One region of the Thermosyntropha tengcongensis genome, then DNA from elsewhere that is predicted to be linked to it. Evidence: riboswitches for the same ligand, from Rfam matches in the RefSeq annotation. Region 1 holds a riboswitch; the other holds the start of a gene.
What was found. A riboswitch is a leader RNA that binds a small molecule or an ion and turns the genes downstream of it on or off. The one in region 1 is predicted to bind S-adenosylmethionine.
Positions count from the first base shown of each region.

Region 1 (10,158 bases):
TGCCTTTTGGCAGGGATATTTATATAGAAGCGGAAGATTTTATGGAAGATCCCCCGAAGAAGTTTTTCCGCCTGAAGCCGGGAGGGGAAGTAAGGCTTAAGAGCGCGTATATTATAAAATGCGAGGAAGTGGTAAAAGATCCGGCAACCGGCAGGATAGTGGAGCTGCGCTGCACTTATGACCCGGAATCCAGGAGCGGGGGGGCCAACGCTTCCCGCAAGGTTAAGGGCACCCTGCACTGGGTGGAGGCTTCGCATGCAGTTCCCTGTGAGGTAAGGCTTTATGATTACCTGTTTACAGTGCCGGATCCGGATAATGATGAAGACGGCTTAAGCTTTACCGACAAGATAAACCGGGATTCGCTGACGGTTTTGACAGAATGCCTGGCAGAACCTCTCCTTAAAAATGTAAAGGTGGAAGAACGGTTCCAGTTCCTGAGGCACGGCTATTTCTGCGTAGATCCGGATTCTGCGCCGGAGAGGCCGGTTTTTAACCGCATAGTGGGGCTTAAGGATACCTGGGCCAAGGTGAAGGATAAGGAATAGAAGAGAAAGCCGGGAGAAAGGGCAGCTTTTTTAAGGCTTTGCGGGAAGGCGTCCGGGTTTTGCCGGGACGGGAATGTCAATATAATTTTGAGATAGGGAGGCTCAACCTTATATTTTAAGCGGCAAATATAAGATAGCCAGGCCTTTTATCTATGTGGTAAAAGGGGAACCCCAAGGGCTTGCCAGGATATTTATAGATTTTGTAATGAGTCCGGAAGGACAGGGGATTTTGCCCAAAGAAGGGGTTGTGCCTGTTCTGTAAGCGGCTTTAACAGAATACAAACTTCAAAAAGGAGGAAGCAGATGTCGTTTTCCTCCTTAATTTTTTATTGAGTGAGAAGTGCTGGTTCGACAATATTTTCAGAATTTTTATTCTATAATAGCTTTAGTCGGGCGGGCGTACGACCGAGAGGAGGAAGTAGAGGTGCCAGCTTATGAAGAAGAAGGAAAAGAGGTGACCAGTCGGCAGAAGATATTGGAGGTGGCTGCCAGGTTAATTATGGAAAAGGGGGTGCGGGGAACCAGCCTGGCTGATATTGCCCGGGAAGCAGGGATAAGCAAGGGAACGCTTTTTTATCATTTCCCCAGCAAGGATGAGCTGGTTTATGAGGTTACAGTAAGGCATTTTGATGAGCTTATACAGGGATTTTTGAAAGGCATTGACTATATGGATGGGGAGAAGCCGGAAAAGATTGTTTATGAAGGGCTGAACCTGGTCCTGCAGGCCAAAGAGAGGGGAAAGCTCAACCTTTACCTCCTGCAGGAAGCTTTTATGGGCAATGATGAGCTTAAAGCGAAGTTTAAGGAAACTTACAGGGATTATCACAACCTGATGCGGCAGTTTTTGCAAAAGCTTAACGGGAAAGAGGATGAAGAAGACCAGGTTAAGGCGGTTATGCTGGTAGCCCTGCTGGATGGCCTTATTATCCAGTGGCTTATGCACCCTGAAGAGGTCAGGGTAGAAAAGATAGCAGGGATTATTGCCCGGGACTTTTTGCAGTATGCCTGCCTGGATAAAGAACAGTAAAAAAGGAGGGTTTGTCATGGCGGAAGTTATGGAGTACGGCATGTTTATTGACGGAGCTTTTATGCCTGGCGACAGCGGGGACATGATGGAAGTTATAAATCCATCTACCCGGGAAGTGGTGGCCAGGGTTCCCCGGGGAAACAGGAATGATGTGGATAAAGCCCTGGCATCGGCCAGGCAGGCTTTTGAGTCCGGCGTGTGGAGCGATAAAAAACCGGAAGAAAGGGCGGAGATACTTTTTAATGCGGCCCTCATGGTGGTGGCCAATAAGGAAAGGCTTGCTTACCTGGAGTCCTTGACATCCGGCGGGACCATAAGGCGCACAAGTACGGTGGATGTGGCGTCGGTGGCGGCATCCCTGGCTATTTCGGCAGCTCTTATAAGGGAACTCCCTAAAATAGAACATGCCATGTGTCCTCCCTGGATTGCCCCTATGCACAGCTATATAAAGAGGGAACCGATAGGGGTATGTGCAGGCATAACCCCCTGGAATTTTCCCATGATATTGGCTGCTTTTAAATTTGCACCGGCTCTGGCTATGGGAAACAGTATTGTCATGAAACCAGCCAGCATAACCCCGGTTACTACCCTGGAGCTGGCCAAAATCCTGCATGATGCGGGGGTTCCTGCCGGGGTGTTTAATGTAGTTACCGGGCCAGGTTCCAGTATGGGGGACTACCTGGCTGGACATCCGGAAGTGGATAAGATTGCTTTTACCGGTTCAACGGCAGTAGGGAGAAGGATTGCCGAACAGGCAGCCAAAGGTATTAAAAGGGTAACTTTGGAGCTGGGAGGAAAATCTCCGCTTATCGTTCTGGAAGACGCTGACCTGGATGTGGCCTGCAATATGACCCTTTTTGCATTTCTTTTTCATTCCGGGCAGGTATGTGAATCGGGAACCCGGCTGATTGTGCCGAGAAAATTGCATGATGCCCTGGTTGATAAGCTGATTGCCAAGATAAAGAAGCTTACTATCGGCAACCAGCTGGATATGGCAACTGATCTGGGGCCTATAGCTTCCCAGGAGCAGCTTAACACGATTAAGGAGTATGTAAGGATTGGCCTGGAAGAAGGGGCAGAGATAGCTTATGGCGGAAATGTTTTGACAGGCGGCATTTATGATAATGGGTTTTTCTTTCAGCCCACCATATTTGTCAACTGCAACAATTCCATGCGACAGGTGAGGGAGGAGATTTTTGGCCCGGTACAGTGCGTCATACCTTATGATGACCTGGATGAGGCAATCAGTATTGCCAATGACAGCCCCTATGGGCTGGGAGGCGGGGTATGCAGCCGGGATGTAGCCAAAGCCCAGAAGGTAGCCTCACGGATGCGTACCGGCACGGTATGGATTAATACCTGGCATGTTTTGAGGCCGGATGTACCGTTTGGCGGTTACAAGGAAAGCGGATACGGACGGGAGAACTGGTACCATGCCCTTATGGCCTACAGTGAAGTCAAGCATATATGCCAGGATTTGACACCGGATGCGAATGACAAGATTATGTTCAGCCTGATTGGGCTTAACAAGTAGAGGGGAGGGGATTTTTATGGCTACACCTAAATATTTTGTGTGGGATTTCCGCACCATTGTGGAAGTAGGCTCTGGCTGCCGCACCTTTGCCCCCCAGCGGTTTATGGAGATGGGAGCGAAAAGGGTGGCTGTTATTACCGACCAGGGGCTGGTTAAGGCAGGTATAGCTGACCAGATAAAGGAGATTTTTGAGGTACAGGGGGAACCTAAGCTTGTAGGCATATATGACGCGATTGAACAGGATGCGGTTATGCGGGTTATCAACGACTGTGCCCGCTGGTGTCGGGTAAATGCGGTAGATGGCCTTCTGGGACTGGGAGGGGGAAGTGTTTTAGATTCGGTAAAAGGCGTAAAGCTTATGCTGGGTATGGGAGCAACGGATATAAAGGAACTTATGCCCGGCAATGTGGGACCTTATATCAGGCCGCTGGGCAAGCCGCTTAATATTCCTAATGTGTCTATCCCGACGACTGCTGGCACCGGGTCGGAAGTTTCCCCCATTGCTGTTATATACAATGAAGAAGCCAGGGTAAAGGGAGACCTTCTGCACCCTTATATCGCGGCTGATTATGCCCTTTTGGACCCGGACCTTACGGTAAGCCTTCCTCCCCATATGACAGCCTGCACCGGGTTTGACGCTTTAGGCCATGCTGTGGAAGGGCTTACTTCTCCGGGGGCCAATCCCATGATTGACAGCCTTTCTATTCAGGCGATAAGGCTTATTTTAAAGTACCTTCCCCTGGCGGTTAATGAAGGGGCTAACCTGGAGGCCCGCACCTGTATGCTGATTGCCAGCAACCTGGCTATTATGGGGTTTGCCATGTCCGGCATGTTTTATCCGGTGCATAATATAGCCCATGCGGTAGGAGGACAGCTGAGAATTCCCCACGGCCAGGCAGTAGGGGTAGCCCTGCCGGCGGTGATGAAGTACTATCCGCAGCATTTTGCGCGCAAGGCTAAAGATCTCGCTTTTGCTTTTGGGGTAGATGAAAACGGGGATGAACTTTCTATAATTGAAAAGGTGCGGGAAAAAATCCTCAAGCTTATGGAAGACTGCGGTTTTAAACCTTCTTTCGATATAAACGATGTGGAAGTGAATGAACAGTTCCTGGATTTGATGTTCTGGGCAGTAAAACTGGATCCGAGCGGTATAGCCTACCCGCTGCCTGAAGAACAGGTAAAGCCTATTTTAAAGGAATGTTTTGGCTGCCAGCCTTAAGACAAAAGGTAAAACAAGGGGATAAAAAAATCCATCCCCTTGTTTTATTTTTTTGATGACAAAAAGGTTTTTATCGTATATAATCATATCTAATCAAAATTGAAGAGGAGAAGCTTCTTATCAAGAGAGGTGGAGGGACGGGCCCGATGAAACCCGGCAACAGCTGGTTTATCCAGAAATGTGCCAATTCCTGCAGGGATTTTCCCTGAGAGATGAGAAGTGCAGGCTTAGAGGATGGCCACTTCTTGTCGCGGGGAAGTGGTTTTTGTTTTTATTTTAAAAAACAAGGAGGAGAGCATATAAGATGACCAGGGATTGGAAGTTTGAGACCAAGGCGGTACAGGCAGGCTATGAACCCAAACCTGGAGAACCCAGGATTTTGCCTATATATGAAAGCACCACTTTTTATTATGACAGTACCGATTATGTGGCAGGCCTTTTTGACCTTAGGGAAGAAGGCCATATGTACAGCAGGATAAGCAATCCTACCCTGGAGGCGTTTGAGAAAAAGATGGCTGCCCTGGAAGGTGGGGTAGGAGCCCTTTCTACTTCTTCCGGCCAGGCAGCTACTATGGTTTCCCTTATAAATGTATGCCAGGCAGGGGAACATATTGTGGCTGCCAGCACCCTTTACGGGGGGACTTTTACCCTGCTTTCGGTTACTTTTAAGAAAATAGGCATAGAGGTTACTTTTGTAAATCCGGATGCTGACGAGGAAGAGATTAAAGCGGCTTTCCGGCCGAATACCAAGGCTCTTTTTGCTGAAACTATCGGCAATCCCGGACTTAATGTGCTTGATTTTGAAAAGTTCAGCAGGATTGCCAGGGAGAAAGGGGTGCCTTTGATTATAGACAATACCTTTGCTACCCCCTATCTCTGCCGGCCCCTGGAACACGGCGCTAATGTAGTTATCCATTCCACCACCAAGTATATTGACGGTCAGGCGAGGAGCGTAGGAGGGGTAATAGTGGATGGGGGCAATTTCCCCTGGGATAACGGAAAATTTCCGACTTTTACGGAGCCGGACCCGGCCTATCACGGCTTGCGGTATGTGGAAACCTTCGGCAATCTGGCTTATATAACCAAGGCCCGGGTGCAGTTTATGCGGGATATGGGGCTTACTATGAGCCCGTTTACGGCTTTCCTCCTGCACATGAGCCTGGAAACCCTGGCTTTGAGGATGAAGAAACATAGTGAAAATGCCCTGGAGCTGGCACGTTACCTTAGAAACCATGATAAAGTGGCATGGGTAAATTATCCGGGATTGGAAGACAGCCCCAGCTACCAGCTGGCTCAGAAGTATCTGCCTCTGGGCTGTGGCGGCATTTTAACCTTCGGGCTCAAAGGTGGGCTTAAGGAAGGCAAGAAGTTTATGGAAAGCCTTAAGCTGGCAGCTCTGGTAGTACATCTGGGCGATACCAGAACCAGTGTTCTGCATCCGGCCAGCATGACCCATCGGCAGCTTACGGAGGAAGAACAGCGTATAGCCGGGGTAACTCCGGATCTTATCCGGGTATCGGTGGGGATTGAAGATATAGAAGATATTATCGCTGATTTTGAACAAGCTATAAATAAAGCGGTTTAAGCATAAATATGAGGTAAACCTTCGTAAGAGAGGATGTGATAGGAGATGCCGATTATAATTCCGGAAAATCTGCCGGCTGCTGATATACTGGCAAGCGAGAATATATTTGTCATGAATGAATACCGGGCTCTGCACCAGGATATAAGGCCTTTAAGGATTGCCATCCTCAACCTTATGCCGATCAAGACGGTTACAGAAACCCAGCTTTTGAGGATGCTTTCCAATTTTCCGATTCAGATTGAGATTGACCTTTTGACAACCGAGACCTATCAGTCCAAACATACGCCGGCGGAACACCTGAAGACTTTTTACAAGACTTTCAGCGACATAAAACATCTCAAATATGATGGGATGATAATAACCGGAGCCCCGGTGGAAAAAATGCGCTTTGGGGATGTGGCCTACTGGAAAGAGCTTAAGGAGATTATGGACTATACGGTGGAGAATGTTACATCTACTTTTCATATATGCTGGGCAGCCCAGGCAGCTCTTTACCATCACTACGGGATACACAATTATCTGCTGCCGGAGAAGATGTTTGGAGTTTTTAAACACCGCATAAACAATCCCCGCTGTGAATTGATGCGGGGGCTGGATGATGAAGTTTTTATCCCTCATTCCCGGCATACGGAAGTGCACCGGGAAGAGATAGAAAAGGTGCCGGAGCTGGAAATACTTCTGGAATCTGATGAGGCCGGGGTAGCCCTGGTGATAAGCAAAGACGGGCGTCAGGTTTTTGCTATGGGACATTCGGAATATGACGCCTATACCCTGAAAGAAGAGTATGAGAGAGATATAAGAAAAGGGGAACCGATAAATATTCCGCGCCATTATTTTATAGATGACGATCCGAATAAAGATGTGATTGTACGCTGGCGCAGCCATGGAAGCCTTATTTTTACCAACTGGCTCAACTATTATGTATATCAGCTCACTCCCTATGATCTGTATGCAGATAGCAATAAATAAGCCCGGGAAGAAAGCTCTTCCCGGGCTTTTAAGTTAGGCTTATATTTTTTCTATTTCGTAGACGGTGTTGTCAAGTACATAAATGTCAAGCCAGTCGTTTTCGACAATGTCCCGATAGCTTAAAATGGTGTTCCCTTTGTGGATATAGCAGCTGGGAGCGAGATTATAGCGATCATAGGTATAGCCGGAGCTCCTCTTGGCCAGGAGTTCGGTGTTGTTGCCGGCAAACTCAGCAAAACGGATGCGATTTTTGGCCATGAGGTATATGTTTATGCTGCCATCAGCATTTTCCATGATTTTTACCCGGTCCCCCGTGCTGAGATAGCGCAGGTTGTAGTAGTTTTTGCCGCTGTCAATTATTCTGGAACCGCTGGCAAAGGTAGAACGCACCGTTTTGCCTTCAAAGGTGCTTAAGGTTATGGTGCCGGTATAGGTGTCTATATCGGTTATCTGTCCGGCCATGGCCGATGCCAGCTCTATTTTTTGCACCTTGAATCCTATAAAAGTTACTTTGATATTATCGCCTTTTCTGAAATCGCTTAAGCGCGGATAGCTGATGCCGGGGATAATTATTTCCGGCCGGTCGCTGTCCTCAATGTAAGAGGAGTTTCCGTTGCTGTCGGTGACCCGCAGATAGCTGCTGCTTACCGAGGTTATTTCATAATTTATCACTCTCTTTACTTTTATTTCGGTTATTATTTCTTCACTGTTGAGCTTGAACTCTATATAGTCATCTGCCTTAAGGTCGTTCAGCCTGGCCCTGGTTATGTTCTGGATCTGGATATCCGCACTGCTGCTTACTTTGTAGGTATTGGTATAGCCGCTGTCTTCTTTGACGGACAGGAGGCTGCGGTCAGGATTTACGGAAATAATCCGCCCTGCCTGCTGGCTGGTGTTCTCAATGTAGATTATCTTGTTCCCCAGAAGCTCTATCTTTATTTTCATGTCTTTTTTGACATCTGACAGAGAGGCGGTTTTACTGTCAATTTTTATGTCAGCAGCTTTGCTTACCTCATAGGTTATGAGGCTGCCGGCGCTGTCTTTCAATACCAGGGTGCGGCTTACTATGTCTACCGCGATTACCGTGCCGCTTAAGCTGTTTCCTGTATAGCGGTTGTTTACTTTTATGGAGGTTATTTCTCCTCCTTCTACCACGGCTTCAATACTGTCCCCTTTTAATATATCAGCGAGCACAGGGGATTTTACCCCGTCTATCGTTATCCTGACTCCCGAGGCTACCGGCAGGGCCTGGATTTTTTTGTCGCTGGTTTCGATGACCAGCAGCTTCCTTTCATACAGGTTTTCCACTACCTGGCCTTTCAGGCTCATTTCCTGTTTGGCCTTGATAAGTTTTATCCTGGTTATAGTATTGTTTTCCAGGCTTATCTTTACTTCGTCTCCGGGCATAAGATCTTCGACCGAGGCGAAGCGAACCCCTTCTATTACTACTTCTGTCAGGTTTGAATATTTGAAGGCCTGGTAGCTGTCCCCGTTTTTCAGGATGAGAAGCTTTTTGTTCTGGTCTATTTCCGCGATTATGCCTTGATCAAAGCTGCTATTTGCAGAAGTAAGGACAGTTATGCCGGTTACTTCACCTTTAGCATCCAGGGTTAATTCTAGCTGAGCATTTTCAGGGATAGCTGAAAAATCCAGATTTTTGCCCTGACTGTCGGTTACGGCTGTCTGGGGAGACACTATTTTGGTGTACAGGGTATTTTTGTCATCTTCCACCACCAGCAGCCTGGTTTCCGGATTTATTTTCACCGCTTTGCCGGTTATTTTTATAGTTAGCGGGGAAGAGCTGGTTTCTTCCACGAGCTCAATCATTTTAACCTGATTGTTCTTGAGGGTAAGCACAGCCTGGGTATCCGGCCTTATACCGTTTATGTTTATAAGGTTCCCGTTTTTGTCAAAGGCTAAAACCCCTGGAGCCAGGCTAAAGGTTTGCCTGCCGCTATCGGTAGCGAGGACAAGGCTTTGGTTGTTGAGGCTGGCTATTTTGCCGGATAAACTGCTTTTAAGGTTCATGTATCTTTCGCACTTGCTCAGCATTACTACACTCTGGGCTCTGGTTACGATGGCGTTAGGCTTAAAGGTCTTGTCCGCAAATCCCGCGATGATTTCGTAGTTTACTGCTGCGTTTATATAGCCTCTGTACCGGGAAGGGATAGAGGTATCGTCATTGAATCCGGAATGCTGGTTGGCATAAAGTTTGGCTTCTTCGTCTTTGCCGATCATGCGTATCATGAGCTGGGTCATCCAGGCCCGGGTAGCCAGGGAGGAGGCGTCAAAATTTTTTTCTGCCGGCACGATGAGGCCTTTATCTATGGCGAAAAGGAGCTCTCTTTTGGCTTTGGCAAGGGCCCAGTCCGGGACAGCAAAGGGAAGGCTGCGCGACGCATCGATTCTGGCTATTTCGCTTTCTTTTTCCATATTGCGCACCGCCATCAGGACTGCTTCCAGCTGGGTCACTGCATTATCTGGCTTGAAGGTTCCATCCTGGTGGCCAGCCACCACTTCCCGGCTGTTCATTTTAAGCACATGTTTATATGCCCAGTGGGAGGAAGGAACATCTTTAAAGAGGCTGGCAGCCAGAACGGCTGGGGTTTCGTTAAAGGGAAAGAGGGCTGATAAGAGAAAAGCCAATGCTAAAAACAGGCTGATTAACAGTTTGTGGTTTTTTGACACCTGGTATCACTCCTTTAGTTTTTAATTTTTGCGGGCCGGTTTATTTAAACTAATATTAATTCCATATCCGGCCATAAATTTCCTCTAAAAGCTGATACGCTTTTTTATTTATTTTCTTGCAGGCAGTTTATAAAAAGTATAAATTCTGCCTTACCCGGTAATAGTCAAAATGGAGGCTTAAAGGAAAGGCAGGATACAGAATGAAAAAGAAAAAGCTTTTAGGAATCATAATCATCTTGTCTACCCTTGTCGTTATCGGCAGCTGGGGGAGCAAGGAAGTTATTAGATGGCAGGCAGAAAAGCTTTCTAAGCCTTTAAAGGTGGAAAAAAAGGATGGCAGGGAAAGCATGCCTGATAATAAAACAGAACAGGTTTTGGCCAGCAGAGGCGATGGAAAGGAAGTGAGGCCAGATTACAGCAGCGAAATGCTGGCCGGGATAGTGCAGAAGTATGTAGCAAACAGCGGTTATGAGATTTATATAGGGTTATATGATTTTAGAAGGGGAAAATATTTGGGCTATAAAGATGAGGAGCTGTTTTATCCAGCCAGCCTTACCAAGGCTATATATCTGGCGGTTCTTTTTAAACAGG
Region 1 is NZ_AP042437.1:2,150,560-2,160,717, reverse strand. Features, by position in the region: gene ACZ42E_RS10500 (glutamine--tRNA ligase/YqeY domain fusion protein) at 1-545, shown strand, start outside; gene ACZ42E_RS10495 (TetR/AcrR family transcriptional regulator) at 970-1,572, shown strand; gene ACZ42E_RS10490 (aldehyde dehydrogenase family protein) at 1,547-3,106, shown strand; gene ACZ42E_RS10485 (iron-containing alcohol dehydrogenase) at 3,123-4,325, shown strand; SAM riboswitch class I at 4,440-4,544, shown strand; gene ACZ42E_RS10480 (O-acetylhomoserine aminocarboxypropyltransferase/cysteine synthase family protein) at 4,630-5,910, shown strand; gene metA (homoserine O-acetyltransferase MetA) at 5,956-6,879, shown strand; gene ACZ42E_RS10470 (S-layer homology domain-containing protein) at 6,919-9,567, opposite strand; gene ACZ42E_RS10465 (serine hydrolase) at 9,768-10,158, shown strand, end outside.

Region 2 (10,158 bases), 970 kb from region 1:
ATAACTATCCCCATCTCTTCCAGCTCATTGATATCGCGGTATATCATCCTCCTTATGCTATCATCAGAAGGTAATCTTTCACTATAATCTTTCATAATTTTTTTATAATTGTCCAGTATCAATCCCATTTCGGCCCCACCATAAGGAATCCTGCTGTGCAGAAGCTGGTACAAATACAAAAGACGTTCGGTTTTTTTAAAAACCCAACGATCATCCAGATTTTTTTCTAAATATTCGACTATATCATCCAGACTAAGCTTTTTTCCGTTTTTTATGATCTTTAACTGCCTTTTATCTTCATATATAGCAGAATCACCTGATAAACCATACAAAATGCGATACAAAGTATTTCTGGTCATTTTTAAATCATGCAATAAATTTTCTTCATCACAATAAGGATTAATAAGCAAATAATCTTTTACAGCTGCCGTCTGGGCACTTATATTTTCCACCTTACTTCTCTTCATATTTAAAATGCCCCCCAAATCCTCAATATAAAACCATTTCATGGTATATTATAGCAAAGTAACCCAGACATAAATATTAAAAACTGCATAAAACAAAAAGGGAGCTAAAAGCTCCCTTATAATTTTCATTTGGTGCGGCAGAAGGGACTTGAACCCCCACCCTGTGACCAGGACTAGAACCTGAATCTAGCGCGTCTGCCAGTTCCGCCACTGCCGCATCCCTTTATTATTTGTCCAAGCGAGATTAATTATAAAGCATAAATATAACTCCTGTCAAGGATAAAACAAAACCTTTTTAAAATTTTTTATTTAACCATCAGGCTTGTCCAGTTTCGGAACAGGTTTTTTTATCATAAAAACTAAAAACAGGGCGATAAAACACAAAGCAATGCCAATAACAAAAACCTCGCAAAATGCCCCTGCCAATGCCTCTTTAACCTGCATTCCCCCTTTTCCGGCCAGTAATGCTGCACTACGTGCCCGGTCTGCCAGAACAGCCGCTACACGTGGTGAAATAACTGCTGATATGCCAAACCCCAGAAAAAGCAGCCCGTAGTTGGTTCCCAAATGGCGGGTGCCAAAAAAGTTGGCGATAAGGGTTGGAAATATCCCAAAAAGCCCACCTAAAGCCATCATGACTATACATGCCCCTGCCACCAGCAGTTTGTAATCGTTGGTTTTTATAAGTACAAACTGAGCTCCTATAAGCACTGCCAAAAGCAGAGAAAGAGCATTTTTCTCACCGATTTTGTCAAGCAGGGAACCAAAAAACGGCCCTCCCAAACCGTTAACTACAGATATGGCAGCTACAATATTTAAGGCCTGAGTTGCTGATAAACCTGCCATTGCCTGCATAATAATCTGCGCATTGCTGGTAAGGACCAGACCCGGAAAAGCTCCCAGTATAAAAACAGACAAAATAACATAAAAAACAGGTTGTCTTAGCATTTCTCCGGGGGTATAACTAAAGTCAAAACCAGTATTGCCTGTTTTGTCTTCATCCCCACATAGTGGTGGATTAGTCAAAAACCTCGCACAAAAAAGCATAATCACCAAAAAGATAAGTCCAGTATACAAAAAAGCGCTCTGCACGGAAGAAATTTTTTGTATTATACTTCCAGCAATATAACTGAAAACTAGCCCACCTACCCCAAAAATGCCGGCAATAAAACCTCCCGCCAGGCCTCTCTTGTCTGGGAACCACTTGAGCACAGTAGGAAGGGGGGTGGCGTAGGAAAGTCCCCGTCCTATACCGGCTAAAAAACCATGAAAAATATATAAACCGGTTAAAGTTTTCATATAAGAAGCAGTTATCATGCTTAAACCTAAAATGACTGCTCCACTCCTCGCTACCATGCGCGGGCCTACCCTATCCTGCCACATGCCAGCAAAAATAGCAGTTATGGTATAAGTAAAAACCATTATCGAGAAAATTAAAGAAATCTGCGCCAAACTCCAATCCGGGTTTTCTACTTTGAGCTGATTGGCAAATACGCTCCAGCTGTAAACTGAACCCAGGCAGAGGCTGGTAAATGCTGCTGCCAAAAATACTTTAATCCTTTGACTGGCAAAACTTCTGCTTTTACTGAGCATAACAATTCCTCCCCTGCTCCCTAGCTATTTATAAACCTCTTTCCCTGCCAGCTGTTCCTCCTTATGAATTCATCATCAATAGCATTCAAAACTTCCCACTTGTTAAGGCTCCAGCGCGGTCCTACCAGAAGATGGCGCGGACTGTCTCCTGTTAAGCGGTGAATCACCACTTCGGGAGGTATATATTCTAAAATATCCACTACTGTATTTACATACTCCTCCCGGCTCAAAAACTTAAGCCTTCCTTCCTCATAAAACCTCATAAGCGGCGTTTCTTTCATAAGATGTAAAAGATGAATCTTCAACCCCTTGATAGGAAGCTTTCCCACTGTTTTTCCGGTTAAAAGCATGTCATCATAATCTTCACCGGGAAGCCCCAGTATTATGTGAGCAACTGTCTCAATCCCCCGCTGTCCCAATTTTTCCAAAGCTTTAAGGAAAGTCTCATAATTATAGCCTAGATTTACCATGCGGGCTGTTCTCTCATGTATAGTCTGCAACCCTAATTCTACCCATAAGTAGGTACGTTCGTTTAATTCCTGCAGGAGATCCAGTACCTCATCAGGGAGGCAATCAGGGCGGGTAGCGATTGCCAGGCCTACAACTCCCGGACTTGACAGCGCAGTTTGATAAAGCCTTCTTAACCTGTCTACAGGGGCATAGGTATTGGTGAAAGCCTGAAAATAAGCTATATAGAGGCCTTCTTTCCACTTCTTGTGCATTATTTTTTTAATCTGCTCTATCTGTTCAGTAATGCTTTTTCCTCTTTCTCCTGCAAAGTCACCGGAACCACGGCTGCTGCAAAAATAACAGCCTTCCCTGGAAATTGTCCCGTCCCGATTGGGACAGGTAAACCCTGCATCAAGAGAAAGTTTAAAAACCTTTTGCCCAAACTTTTGCCGCAAATGGTAATTAAGGCTGTGGTATCTCTTGTTGTCCCAGGTTAAAGGTTTTGTATCCAAACCTATCCCGCCTTTATCATATTTTCAAATTATTTTTACTATTGACCGCCACTGTATACAATGATAATATTATTTACGACAAAATCAAATAATAATAGATAATATATAGAGAAACCTCTTATCGAGAGAGGCTGAGGGACTGGCCCAATGACGCCCGGCAACCGCCAAAAAATGGCAAGGTGCTAATTCCTGCAGATCTTAGGTCTGGCAGATAAGAGATAAGATATAGCATATCTTGCCTCTTTGTACCAATACAAAGAGGCATTAATAGTTTTAAGGAGGAAGCGTAATTTGATCCAAATCAAAAATTTAACCAAAATCTACACTACCCCTCATCAGCAAGTTCTGGCCTTGGATAATGTAAGCCTGACTGTAAACAAAGGGGAAATTTTTGGTATAATTGGACTCAGCGGAGCTGGCAAAAGCACCCTGATACGCTGTATAAATATGCTGGAAAAACCTACTTCCGGTAATATAATTGTTGATGGACAGGACATGACCCTCCTTAACAAAGACGAACTGCGCCTGGCCAGGCAAAAAATAGGCATGATATTCCAGCATTTTAACCTTTTATCATCCCGTACTGTATTTGACAATGTGATGTTTCCTCTGGAAATCGCTAAAGTTCCAATAAACGAGGCCAGAAAACGGGTAAATGAACTCCTGGAACTGGTAGGGCTTCAAGATAAAGCCAGGGTTTATCCTTCTCAGTTGAGTGGAGGGCAAAAACAAAGGGTAGGTATTGCCAGAGCGCTGGCTAATGATCCTAAAATACTTTTGTCAGATGAAGCAACTTCAGCTCTGGATCCGGAAACTACCCGCTCTATTCTTAAACTGCTTAAAGATATAAATAAACAATTGCATATAACCATTTTGCTAATAACCCATGACATGAATGTAATAAAACAAATCTGCGATCGGGTGGCAGTTATTGATAAATCAAGAATCGTGGAAGTAGGAGATGTCTTAACCATATTTTCTAATCCCGGTACTCCTACCTCCCGCAGTTTTCTGAATGCTATCATCAAAAGTGAAGTACCGGAAGATCTTTTACACCTGGCCCAAAATAATGCCAGCGGTTCCAAACTTATAAGAATATCTTTTATCGGTTCATCAGCTGGAGAACCAATAATTTCGACCATGATTAAAAAGTTTGACATTCAAGCCAATATACTCTATGGAAATATCGACCGGGTTAAAGATACTCCCTTTGGCAATTTAATATTAGAAATTATAGGAGAGCCCTTGATAATTAAAGAAGCATTGGATTTTCTCAAAGATAACGGACTGGAAATTGAGGTGTTAAAACATGCTTGATCTTTTGCACTGTTTTGATGTACATGCGTTTATGATCATATTTTCCGGTGATTATGGCATAATAGCTGAAAAAGTTCTCAAGGCAACCTGGGAAACTATTTATATGATACTTATATCTACCGGATTAAGTTATATCCTGGGGCTTCCCCTGGGCATAATCCTGGTTATTACTGAAAAAGGCCATATAGCTGAAAACCTTTTTCTGAACCGGATACTGGCTTTTCTTGTAAATACAGTAAGATCTATACCTTTTATTATATTTTTGATCCTTATTATACCACTGACGCGCATGATAGTAGGAACCTATATAGGAACGACTGCATCTATCGTCCCTTTAACCCTGGCTGCCATACCTTTTGTAGCCAGGATGGTAGAAACTTCCCTTAAAGAAATCGAATGGGGACTTATCGAGGCAGCCCTCTCCATGGGAGCTACTAACTGGCAGATAATTACCAAGGTTTTGATACCGGAAGCTCTTCCTTCCATAACTTTAGGCATAGCCATAACCACGATAAACCTCATAGGCTATTCAGCCATGGCTGGTATAGTAGGAGGAGGAGGACTGGGAACCCTTGCCTATTATTATGGTTATCAGCGTTATGACAACCTTATACTGTGGACAACTGTTATAGTGCTTATCTTCATGGTACAAGGTGTTCAAACGCTTGGTGATAAAACAACCAACAAACTAACTGAAAAGAGGAGGTAGATCTATGAACAAAAAACTTTTAGCACTTGCCCTTTCTCTTATCCTGCTGATAGCTGGAACTGCAGGATGCGGCCAAAAAGAGACAGCTCAAAAGGGTGGGGAAAAAGAAACCAAAAAACTGGTAGTGGGAGCAACCGCCAAACCTCATGCCGAAATTTTGGAAATTATAAAACCTGAGCTGGCTAGAGAAGGAATAGAACTGGAAATTAAAGAATTTACCGATTATGTCCTGTTAAATCCTGCTCTGGTAGACGGTGAGATTGATGCCAACTTCTTTCAGCATCGTCCTTATTTAGACGATTTTAATGCCAAAAACAATGCTGATCTGCGGGAAGTTGTAAAAGTACACAATGAACCCATGGGAGTATATTCAAATAAATTCAAAAAAATCGCTGATATTCCTAAAGGGGCACAAATAGGAATACCCAATGATGCCACTAATGGCGGCAGGGCCCTTATGGTACTGGAAAGAGCCGGTCTTATAAAGCTTAAGGAAGGGGCAGGGGTAACGGCTACTGAAAAAGATATCGTAGAAAATCCGAAAAATATAAAAATAGTAATGATGGATGCCCCCATGCTGCCCAGAGCCCTGGAAGATTTGGATGCCTGTGTGATAAACAGCAACTATGCTTTGGAAGCCAACCTCAATCCAGTAAAAGATTCAATTTTTATGGAACCTAAAGACTCTCCATTTGCTAATATACTGGTAGTAAGGCCAGGAGACGAAAACCGGGAAGATATCCAAAAACTGGCTAAAGCATTGCAGTCTCCTGCTGTTAAAAAATTCCTGGAAGAAAAATATAATGGTTCTTGTGTACCAGCCTTCTAAATGTAAAAAAGAGGGGGAACTCCCCCCCTCTTTAAGCCTGTTTTCAATAAATTTATAAAACAAAAAGGATAACATAAAAAATCCCCATGACTATTGCCCCCAGGGGCACCCCTATTTTAGCCCATTCCGTACTGGTTATCCGCAGTTTGGAAGCTGATATTATATTCGGAATATTGCCAGGAATTAGCATGCCTCCGGAAATAATAAGCCCCATAAGAACAGCTTCAATCTGCATGGTGCTCATTTTGGGACTTATTTCCGCTGCTGTAAGGGTGGCATTGTCCAGAACCGCCGAAACCGTATTTACCCAGTAAAGCAGACGATAGTCAAGCTTTAAAACATAGGCATCTATCAAGGGATAGAACCCTTCCCCCAAAAAGGTTAAGGCCATAACAAAAAGATACACCTTTAATGCCCTTATTACTATCCCCCGCCAGGTATCCTGCTCCATTTCTTCAGCTTCTTCTTCCACAGTTACAGCCAGGTCACAGGAAGGCACATCTTTTTCTTCCTTTACTGCCCAGGCAGCATAGGCTGCTCCCAAAACTCCAAAAACTATAACCGCAGGTATGATGAATTTCCCTAAAAGTTTTACCAGATATAAAAACTCCTGATTAAGCTTGGCAATAGCGATAGTAGCCAAGGGTTCCCCGATGGGAGTCAATGCAGCACCTAACCCTATGGAAAAACAGGCAATTACGCATATCACTATTTTATGCCTCCTTTTAAGAGGCAGCTGGAAGATTATTTCCACCAGAATAATCGAGGCAATAATCGCCGTAATGATACTTGACAGCAAACCTAATATTACTATTACCAAAAAAACAACTACCGGCACGGGAATTTTATTGAAAATATTTTGCATAAAGCCTGTGAACGGTTCGCGCAGGATGTGAAAGAGGGCACCAGCGATAAAAACAGCCGAGGCTATCATAATGGGATGTTCGAGGGCAGCAATGAAGAGTTCCCGGTTCATGACTCCAGAAATCAGGGCAGCTGCAATTCCCATAATAAAAAGGAAAATCTCCAGCTGTTCCTCCACTATCTTAAAAGCGAAGGGCAGTACCAAGACTAATAGAAGAATAACGACCAGTCCTGTAATAACCATTACCATCTCTCCCTGCTGTAATTTAATAGTATTAAATTTTTACCCATTATAATTTTATCAAATTATTTATAAAGGGTAGCAAAAAATTTATCATTTTTTTGCGAATTTTTTATTTTTTTGTCTTTTCGTATAATTTAATAATGTAATTAAATTTCCCCCAATAAAATAGCGACCCCTTTATTTTTAAGGGATCGCTCTTTATATTACTATTCTATTTCTTTCAAAAGATTAATCATTTCTATAGCCGTCAAAGCAGCATCAGCACCTTTATTGCCTGCTTTGGTACCTGCTCTTTCTATAGCCTGTTCCAGGGTATCAGCAGTAATTACCCCATATATGATAGGCTTTCCGCTGGCCAGGCTGGTTTGAGCTATTCCCTTGGTCACTTCAGCAGCAACATATTCAAAATGCGGGGTAGCCCCTCTTATTACCGCACCCAGGCATATTACCGCTTCATACTCCTTAGCAGCCATTTTCTGCGCTGCCAGAGGCATCTCAAAAGCTCCCGGCACCCAGGCTATATCTATATTTTCATCTTCTACCCCATGTCTTTTTAATGCATCAAGACAGCCACTCAAAAGCTTGCTGGTTATAAATTCATTAAAACGCGAAACTACTATACCAATCTTTTGGCCTTCCCCTAAAAGCTTCCCTTCATATATGCGCATAACCCTTTTCCTCCTTACAATCTATAGTTTAGCCAGCATATGCCCCATCTTTTCTTTCTTGGTTTTTAAATACTTTTCATTTTCCCGGCGGCTTTCGATTTCAATGGGCACCCTTTCTACCACTTCCAGATTATACCCTTCCAGCCCTTTAATCTTCTTCGGGTTGTTAGTCATAAGCCTCATTTTCCTTACCCCTAAATCACTTAAAATCTGGGCTCCTATTCCATAGTCGCGCAGGTCAGCAGGAAATCCCAGTTCCAGGTTTGCTTCTACTGTATCACGGCCCATATCCTGCAGTTTATAAGCTCTTATTTTGTTTACCAGGCCAATGCCACGGCCTTCCTGACGCATATAGAGAAGAACTCCCCTGCCTTCTTTTTCAATCATGGTAAGGGCGGCAGCCAGCTGTTCACCACAATCACACCTTTTAGAACCAAATACATCGCCAGTCAAACATTCAGAATGTACCCGCACCAGAATAGGTTCATCCTCTTTCCATTCACCCTTAACCAGCGCCAGATGCCCCTGGCCATCAAGCAGCGACTCATAGGCAACAGCGGTAAAGTCCCCATAAATTGTAGGCAATAGAGTGCTTTCCACTCTTCTTATAAGCTTTTCTGTACGTCTTCTATATTCTATAAGGTCAGCAATCGTCACTATTTTCAAATCATGCTTGCGGGCAAATTCCATAAGTTCGGGAACCCTGGCCATAGTTCCATCTTCATTCATAATCTCACATATTACCGCAGCAGGATAAAGACCTGCCAGTTTGGCCAGGTCAATAGAACCCTCCGTATGCCCTGCCCGGCGCAGTACTCCCCCTTCTTTGTATCTTAAAGGGAAAATATGGCCTGGTTTTCTGAAATCTTGCGGCTTACTTTCCGGATCAATAAGTGCCTTAACGGTAGCTGCTCTTTCAAAAGCAGATATGCCCGTGGTAACTGTTTTGTAATCAACCGATACGGTAAAAGCTGTTTCATGATTATCGGTGTTATCGCTTACCATAGGCCTTATATCCAGTTCATCAAGCCTTTCTCCCAGCATAGGTACACATATTAAACCTCTGCCATGAGTTGCCATAAAATTGATGATTTCGGGAGTAACCTTTTCGGCTGCTGCCACTAAATCTCCTTCATTTTCTCGGTCTTCATCATCAACCATGATAACCATTTTGCCCTGTCTTATGTCTTCAATTGCTTCTTCGATACTGTTAAATTTAAACACTAAAAATCACCCTCCCTTAAATAAAGCCATGTTCAGCTAAAAAATTCACATCCAATGTTTTTTCATCTGTTTGTGGCAACTCATCCCGATTAAGCAGCTTTTCTATGTAGCGGCCTATGATATCTGTTTCCAGATTAACCTCATCACCTGCATTTTTAAACCCTAAAGTAGTCATCCTGGATGTATGGGGAATAAGTGATACATTAAAACTGCCTTTCCCTGCCTCAATCACCGTAAGGCTTATCCCATCAACAGCTATGGAACCTTTAGGCACCGTATATCTTAAGACATTATCGGGAGCTGCAATATGATAAATAATGGCAATGTCTTTAGGTTCCTTTTTTATAATTTTCCCTATGCCATCAACATGCCCCTGAACTAGATGTCCCCCCAAACGATCTCCTAACCTCAAAGCCCTTTCCAGATTTACATAGTCCCCTACCCTTAAATTTTTTAAGGTAGTTTTTGCAACCGTTTCTGGCATAACATCTGCGGTAAAAAAATCTCGCGCAAAATCTACTACCGTCAGACAAACACCGTTTACAGCAATACTATCGCCTATTTTTACATCTTCTAAAACCTTGCTGGCCTTAACAGTTATCTTAAGGGACCTGGCTCCTTTTTCTATCTTGCTTACTGTCCCCAGCTCCTCAACTATACCTGTAAAAATATCTATCACCACCCTGTATAGGCTATAACTAAAATATCATCATCAAACCTTCTGGTTTCGGCTATTTTAAGAAGATGCGCCTCTCTCATGAAGAGAGCCCCTTTTCCTTCCACCGGGGTAATTCCTTTCCCCCCTGCTATCTTGGGAGCGATAAAGCAGTAAACTTTATCTACCAGCCTTTGTTCAAAAAGAGAAGCATTAAGCTTAGCGCCGCCTTCTACCAGAATACTGCATATATCCCTTTTAAGCAGCATTTTAAAAGCCTGCACCAAATCAAGATTATCAGGCTCTCCTGCTACCTTCAAAACTTCTATATTATGTTCCATAAGCTTAAGGCATTTTTCTTCCTCAACCAGATATGAAGTAATAACAAAAGTTTTTTGTTTATCAGCTGTTTTCACAATATTGCTGTCCAGAGGAAGGTCTAAACTGCCATCTATAATTATCCTTACCGGATCACGTTTTTCTTCTTCATCCAAACGGCAGTTAAGCATAGGATCATCTTTAATAACCGTATTTATTCCTACCATAATCCCATCATATATGTTCCGCAGTTTATGTACATAATTCCGTGATTTATCACCGCTTATCCAGCGTGAATCCCCCGACGA
Region 2 is NZ_AP042437.1:1,182,997-1,193,154, forward strand. Features, by position in the region: gene ACZ42E_RS05640 (helix-turn-helix transcriptional regulator) at 1-467, opposite strand, end outside; tRNA gene ACZ42E_RS05645 (tRNA-Leu) at 598-684, opposite strand; gene ACZ42E_RS05650 (L-lactate MFS transporter) at 777-2,060, opposite strand; gene mnmL (tRNA modification radical SAM protein MnmL/YtqA) at 2,081-3,022, opposite strand; SAM riboswitch class I at 3,138-3,240, shown strand; gene ACZ42E_RS05660 (methionine ABC transporter ATP-binding protein) at 3,314-4,339, shown strand; gene ACZ42E_RS05665 (methionine ABC transporter permease) at 4,371-5,048, shown strand; gene ACZ42E_RS05670 (MetQ/NlpA family ABC transporter substrate-binding protein) at 5,053-5,877, shown strand; gene ACZ42E_RS05675 (DUF1646 family protein) at 5,930-6,985, opposite strand; gene ribH (6,7-dimethyl-8-ribityllumazine synthase) at 7,192-7,653, opposite strand; gene ACZ42E_RS05685 (bifunctional 3,4-dihydroxy-2-butanone-4-phosphate synthase/GTP cyclohydrolase II) at 7,675-8,877, opposite strand; gene ACZ42E_RS05690 (riboflavin synthase) at 8,894-9,559, opposite strand; gene ribD (bifunctional diaminohydroxyphosphoribosylaminopyrimidine deaminase/5-amino-6-(5-phosphoribosylamino)uracil reductase RibD) at 9,553-10,158, opposite strand, start outside.
Region 2: it holds a riboswitch for S-adenosylmethionine, as region 1 does, so the genes downstream of both, ACZ42E_RS05660 (methionine ABC transporter ATP-binding protein) here and ACZ42E_RS10480 (O-acetylhomoserine aminocarboxypropyltransferase/cysteine synthase family protein) in region 1, are expected to answer to the same signal.